2 linked regions of the Prochlorococcus marinus str. MIT 0919 genome follow. The protein of the gene in region 1 binds, or shares a complex with, the protein of each later gene. Links are inferred from orthologs where the notes say so. Each region holds a gene or a part of one and is shown in the gene's direction. Other genes may lie near its edges.

Region 1 (3,148 bases):
CTAAATAATGTTTGGACTAATCGGACATTCAACAAGTTTTGATGATGCCAAAGAAAAGGCAAAAGGCTTGGGATATGAACATATTGCCAAGGGAGACCTTGATGTTTGGTGTAGTGCCCCTCCTCAACTTGTGGAGCATGTAAATGTTGTAAGTGCTATAGGTAAGCGTATTGAAGGAGCTTATATAGATTCTTGTTTTGTTCCAGAGATGCTAGGTCGTTTTAAAACTGCAAGAAGAAAGGTCTTAAATGCTATGGAACTTGCTCAAAAGAAAGGCATCAATATCACCGCCTTAGGGGGTTTTACATCAATAATTTTTGAAAATTTTAATCTTCTGCAGAACAAACAAGTAAGAAATACCACTCTTGAATGGGAAAGTTTTACTACTGGCAACACTCATACTGCTTGGGTTATTTGCAGGCAGTTGGAAATCAATGCACCCCTTATAGGAATTGATCTGAGAAAGGCTCGTGTCGCTGTAGTGGGGGCAACTGGAGACATTGGTAGTGCAGTTTGCAGATGGTTGTCTGAAAGAACAGGGGTTGCAGAGCTTTTATTAGTTGCTAGGCAACAGAAGCCTTTACAAGATCTTCAAAAGGATCTTGGTGGAGGCCAAATACTTAACCTGGAAGAAGCTTTACCTCAGGCTGATGCAATTATTTGGGTTGCTAGTTTGCCAAAGACTTTGGAAATCGATAGATCTACATTAAAGAATCCTTGTTTGATGATTGATGGTGGATATCCTAAGAATCTAGATTCCAAGTTCAATGGGTCAGGCATTCATGTCTTAAAAGGGGGGATAGTCGAATTCTTTACAGATATCGGCTGGAATATGATGGAGCTTGCTGCAATGGATAAGCCTCAAAGGCAAATGTTCGCTTGTTTCGCAGAAGCAATGCTTTTAGAGTTTGAAGAATGTCATACCAATTTCAGCTGGGGAAGGAATAACATCACCCTTCAAAAAATGGACTTTATCGGAGAAGCCTCAGTTAGGCATGGTTTTTCTGTGTTAGGCCTAAATGAGGCCAGTCTTCAGGCAGCCATTGCTTGATCCTGCAATTTGCATTTGTTTTCATGGCGCGTCGTTACCTTTTGGAATTTGAGAAACCACTTGTTGAGCTCGAAAAGCAAATAGACCAAATTAGAGAACTTGCCAGAGATTCAGAAGTTGATGTGAGCCAACAATTACTTCAACTAGAAACTCTGGCTGCAAGAAGAAGAGATGAAATATTTAAAGCTTTGACGCCAGCACAGAAAATACAAGTTGCCAGACATCCTCAAAGACCTAGCACGCTTGATTATATTCAAATGTTTTGTGATGACTGGATAGAGTTGCATGGAGATAGGAACTCCAGTGATGACAAGGCTTTGATAGGTGGTATTGCGCGTATAGATGAAAGAGCGGTTCTTGTCATTGGTCAGCAAAAAGGTAGAGACACTAAAGAGAATGTGGCAAGAAATTTTGGCATGGCAAAACCATCGGGCTATAGAAAAGCTCTACGGTTAATGGATCATGCAGATCGTTTTAATCTGCCAATTATCTCTTTCATTGACACTCCAGGTGCTTATGCAGGCCTACTAGCAGAGGAGCAAGGGCAAGGAGAGGCTATAGCGGTCAACCTTCGGGAAATGTTTCGATTAAGGGTTCCTGTTATAGCAACAGTTATTGGTGAAGGTGGATCAGGGGGTGCATTAGGTATTGGTGTCGCAGATAAATTATTGATGTTTGAACATAGTGTTTATACAGTGGCAAGCCCTGAAGCATGTGCTTCGATACTTTGGAGGGACGCAGCCAAAGCACCTGAAGCAGCATTGGCATTGAAGATTACAGGTGACGATTTAATGGCTTTGGGAATAGTTGATGAAGTTATTAAAGAGCCTTCTGGGGGGAATAATTGGGCACCTTTACAGGCAGGCGAAGCGCTAAAAGAAGCATTAGCTCGTAATCTGAGAGATCTTGATGCTCTTACTGCGAAACAATTAAGAGAAAAACGTTATGAGAAATTTAGACAAATGGGTAGATTTTTAGAGCCAAGCACTTCGAATGAAGAGGTAATTAATTAGATTTATACTATTAATTTTAAAAATTGATTTGCCAACAGTACTAATTACAGGTGCATCCAAAGGCATTGGAGAAGCTACAGCAAAATTATTTGCAAAATCAGGCTGGGATCTTCTTTTAGTAGCCCGCAACGAAAAGAAATTAAAAACTTTATCCGAAGAACTTTCTTGTTCAGGTTCCAAGGTTTTTTTTAAGGCGTTGGATTTGTCGCAACCTGATCAAATCGCTCCAGGTATATCAGGCTTATTGAAGAATGGCCTCTGCCCATCTGTATTAATAAACAATGCTGGCATTGCTTGGACAGGTGAATTGATTTCAATGCCACTTGAGCAGTGGAATTGTTTGATGCAAGTCAATCTGACCAGTGTTTTCCAAGTTTGTTCAGCAGTTGTTCCTTTAATGCGAGCTAATGGAGGTCTCATTATTAATGTAAGCAGTCATGCTTCTAGAAATGCATTTCCACAGTGGGGTGCCTATTGCATTAGCAAAGCGGCATTAGTTAGCTTTACTAAATGCCTCTCTGAAGAGGAAAAAATCAATTCTATTAGAGCTTGCACTCTTACCTTGGGATCTGTTAATTCGAGTCTATGGGATTCAGATGACGTTAAGGCTGATTTTAATCGGGAGTTGATGATTGGGGTAGATCAAGTTGCTGCTGAACTTTTTCATTTAGCTCAACAACCATCAAAGCAGGTAATAGAAGACATGACTTTAATGCCAGCTTCTGGAGCTTTTTAGCTTTTTCTAAAGTTTCCTATTTTAACTTTTGTGATTTTTAAAGAATATTTGGTTTTTATTGTCAAGTGGCTAAAGATCCCGGATCGTTCTAATTCTTGATTGATTTTATTAGAAGCTCAACTTGCTCAATATCTTTTATTCCTGGTGATTTTTCTATTTTACTAGATGCGTCGATTCCATATGGATTGGCTTTTGCAAGAATCTCTGGGACCCATTCTGCAGAAACTCCTCCTGCTAACCACCAAGGTTTCTGAAAGTTGACATCACTAAACCATTCAAGAGGAAGTCTTTTCCCAGTTCCTCCTAGCTCTTTAGCACTCCATGTATCAAAAAGTATTGCATCTACAA
Region 2 (3,150 bases), 1.3 Mb from region 1 along the record:
TCACATGGTCATATGACCTGCGAAAATCTTTAAGTAATCTTTTAGTTCTAGATGTCGAAGCTTCATCCGGTAGTAGCTGTAACTGGTTCTTCAGGAGCTGGAACAAGCACAGTAAAGAGAGCTTTTGAGCATATTTTTGCTCGGGAAGAAATAATTCCAGCAGTAGTTGAAGGAGATAGTTATCACAGATTCGAAAGGGCACCTATGAAGCAAGCGATGTCTGATGCTCTTGCAAAAGGAGAAAACTTTTCTCACTTCGGACCTGAAGCAAATTTATTCGACAAATTAGAAGAATTGTTCAAAGAATATGGACAAACAGGAGGTGGTCAAAAGCGTTATTACCTCCACAGTCAAGAAGAAGCAGAAGAACATAATAGTCGTTTAGGTACAAACCTAAGTCCTGGGCAATTCACTCCTTGGGAAGATATTCCTAAAGGTACTGATGTTCTTTTTTATGAAGGTCTTCATGGCGGTGTCTCTGGAGAAGGGTATGACGTCGCATCCCTTGCTGATCTCCTCGTTGGCGTTGTACCAATAACAAATCTTGAATGGATTCAAAAAATACATAGAGATAATGCTGAGAGAGGGTATTCGGCAGAAACAATTGTTGAAACAATCCTTAGAAGGATGCCTGACTATATCAATCATATTTGCCCACAATTCAGCAAAACAGACATTAACTTTCAACGAGTACCTACAATTGATACATCAAACCCATTTATTTGCAGAAATATTCCTACTCCAGATGAAAGCTTCGTAATAATTCATTTTAGGAAAGGAGCAAGAGAAAAGTGGGGAATAGACTTTCAATATTTACTTGGTATGATTAATGATTCTTTCATGTCAAGTCCAACTAGTATCGTTGTTAATGGTGGGAAAATGGGATTCGCAATGGAACTAATTTTGACACCTATAATCCACAAAATGATTGAAGAAAAAGGTAAATTGAATAGATAAATGCGTGTAATTTTGTGTTCAATGTAATTATCATCAAGTAATCAAAATCGCTATAAGATAGGATAGTAATGCTAAACAATTAGAAGAAACATTTTTCCTGTGTCTTTATTTGATTGGTTTGCAGCAAGAAGAAAAGATCAGTTTGTTGGCAAAGTCACCCAAGAGACTGATGAAGGTGATGGTCTATGGGGCAAATGCCCGGAATGCAGCCAAGTGGTTTATAGAAAAGACCTACTTGAAAATGCCAACGTATGCAGCAACTGTGGTCACCACAACAGGATAAATAGTGATGAGAGGATAGATTTAATTGCCGATAAAGATAGTTTTATTACACTCGACAGAAATTTAACTCCTACAGATCCTCTTGGATTTAAAGATCGCAGAGCATACGCAGATCGTCTAAGAGAAAGTCAAGCAAATACTGGAATGAAAGATGGAGTGATAACTGGGTTATGCAAGGTTGAAGGAATAGCACTTGCACTAGCAGTTATGGATTTTAGATTTATGGGCGGATCAATGGGGTCAGTAGTCGGAGAAAAAATAACTCGCCTTATAGAAAAATCAACAGATAAAAAGCTACCTCTTCTTATTGTTTGTGCTTCAGGAGGAGCCAGGATGCAAGAAGGCATGCTTAGCCTTATGCAAATGGCAAAAATTTCAGGAGCGCTTGAAAGACATCGAGAGGCAAGCCTCTTGTATATGCCTTTGCTCACTCATCCAACAACAGGTGGGGTAACGGCTAGCTTCGCTATGCTTGGAGACTTAATACTTGCCGAACCAAAAGCGCTGATAGGTTTTGCAGGAAGAAGGGTTATAGAACAAACACTACGGGAAAAACTGCCCGACAATTTTCAAACTGCTGAATATTTGTTAGAACATGGTTTCGTAGATAAAATAATACCCCGAACAAAACTTAAAAAGACTCTGAGTAAGATTCTAAAATTACATGGTTGTACTATTTAACAAAATCCACATTTAGTACATTTAAACATCTAGTTATTATGATCAATCACATTGTTTTAATGGTCCTAGTATTGGTCTTATTTTTTCCCTTAAATGAAGTCTATGGAACACCTATCAAGTGGACAGAAGTAGCTAATAATTACAATGGAAAGCAATATTGGGATATCAGAAGTCTTGAAATATTAGATGAAAGTGAAATCATAATTGTTAGTAAATTTGTTCCTGTTAATCAAAGTTATACTGAAGAAATAATTTATAGAATGGATATAGATTGTAACGGGAAGCGATATCGAGATATAGAGGTTAATGGAATAACAAGTGAAAATAATAGTAAATGGTCATTACCAGATGGGGATATATTAATCAAGCGCGTAATTGATGATTCTTGCAAAAAAGCATTTACCTAGTTTAATCATGGATTCTGCTAAGAAAATACCTGTTGCCATAGCAGGAATGGGATTTGGGCAAAAAGTACATTTAAAAGCCTTATTGGACAGCAATGAAATGGAACCAGTTGCCATCTGGCACCCTAATAAACATAAGTTCAAAGAATGGGGCGAAAAGCATGAAATAAAATTCTACGACAATTGGGATTCAATATTAAAGGATCAAAATATTGAAGGAATAATAATAGCAACACCACCAGAACCAAGATTCCTGCTAGCAAAGGAAGCGCTTAGTTATGGAAAACATTTACTACTTGAAAAGCCAGTTGCCTTGAGATCAGCTCAAATTATAGAGTTGCAGAAAATAGCTCTTAAAAAACAACTTTCAGTAGCTGTTGATTTTGAATATAGAGTAGTGCCTCATTTTCTACATGCTAAGAAAATATTAGATAGTGGCGCAATTGGCAATCCCTGGTTAATAAAGTTAGAATGGATAATGAGTAGCAGGGCGGACTATAGTAGGCCTTGGAATTGGTATTCTGATTCGGATAAAGGTGGAGGCGTAATAGGAGCTCTTGGAACACATGCAATTGACATATTACATTGGCTAATAGGCCCAACTAAAAATGTTTCAGCACTGAATTCCACCTCAATCACTAATAGAAAGTCCTTATCTAATGGAATTTTAAAAAACGTAACTAGTGAAGATATTTGCTTGTCGTATGTAGAACTTGAAAATATGTACTCGACTGAACTCATACCATGTCAAATAAGTCTTTCGTCAACATCATTAAATGGAAGAGGGTTCTGGTTAGAAGTATATGGAAGTGATGGTAATTTAGTT

What was found.
Region 2: the proteins of O5635_RS09215 (region 1) and accD are in contact, whole or in part, in a solved structure (PDB 8UXZ), measured with the Escherichia coli proteins. The link is inferred for Prochlorococcus marinus str. MIT 0919 from one-to-one orthologs.

Annotation. Positions count from the first base shown.
Region 1 is NZ_CP114779.1:1,689,196-1,692,343, forward strand. What follows is about bases 255-3,069. They hold O5635_RS09215 (acetyl-CoA carboxylase carboxyltransferase subunit alpha), read left to right. Parts: upstream 255-1,074; coding sequence 1,075-2,064; downstream 2,065-3,069. Other genes in these bases: O5635_RS09210 (long-chain acyl-[acyl-carrier-protein] reductase), read left to right, coding at 255-1,051; O5635_RS09220 (SDR family oxidoreductase), read left to right, coding at 2,093-2,800; O5635_RS09225 (phosphoribosylanthranilate isomerase), read right to left, coding at 2,889-3,069. Also shown: more of O5635_RS09210, read left to right, coding at 8-254; more of O5635_RS09225, read right to left, coding at 3,070-3,148. UniProt on the Escherichia coli protein: Component of the acetyl coenzyme A carboxylase (ACC) complex. First, biotin carboxylase catalyzes the carboxylation of biotin on its carrier protein (BCCP) and then the CO(2) group is transferred by the carboxyltransferase to acetyl-CoA to form malonyl-CoA.
Region 2 is NZ_CP114779.1:351,577-354,726, forward strand. Bases 172-2,988 are described here. They hold accD (acetyl-CoA carboxylase, carboxyltransferase subunit beta), read left to right. Parts: upstream 172-1,056; coding sequence 1,057-1,920; downstream 1,921-2,988. Other genes in these bases: O5635_RS02105 (phosphoribulokinase), read left to right, coding at 172-957; O5635_RS02115 (hypothetical protein), read left to right, coding at 1,959-2,327; O5635_RS02120 (Gfo/Idh/MocA family protein), read left to right, coding at 2,335-2,988. Outside these bases: more of O5635_RS02105, read left to right, coding at 52-171; more of O5635_RS02120, read left to right, coding at 2,989-3,150.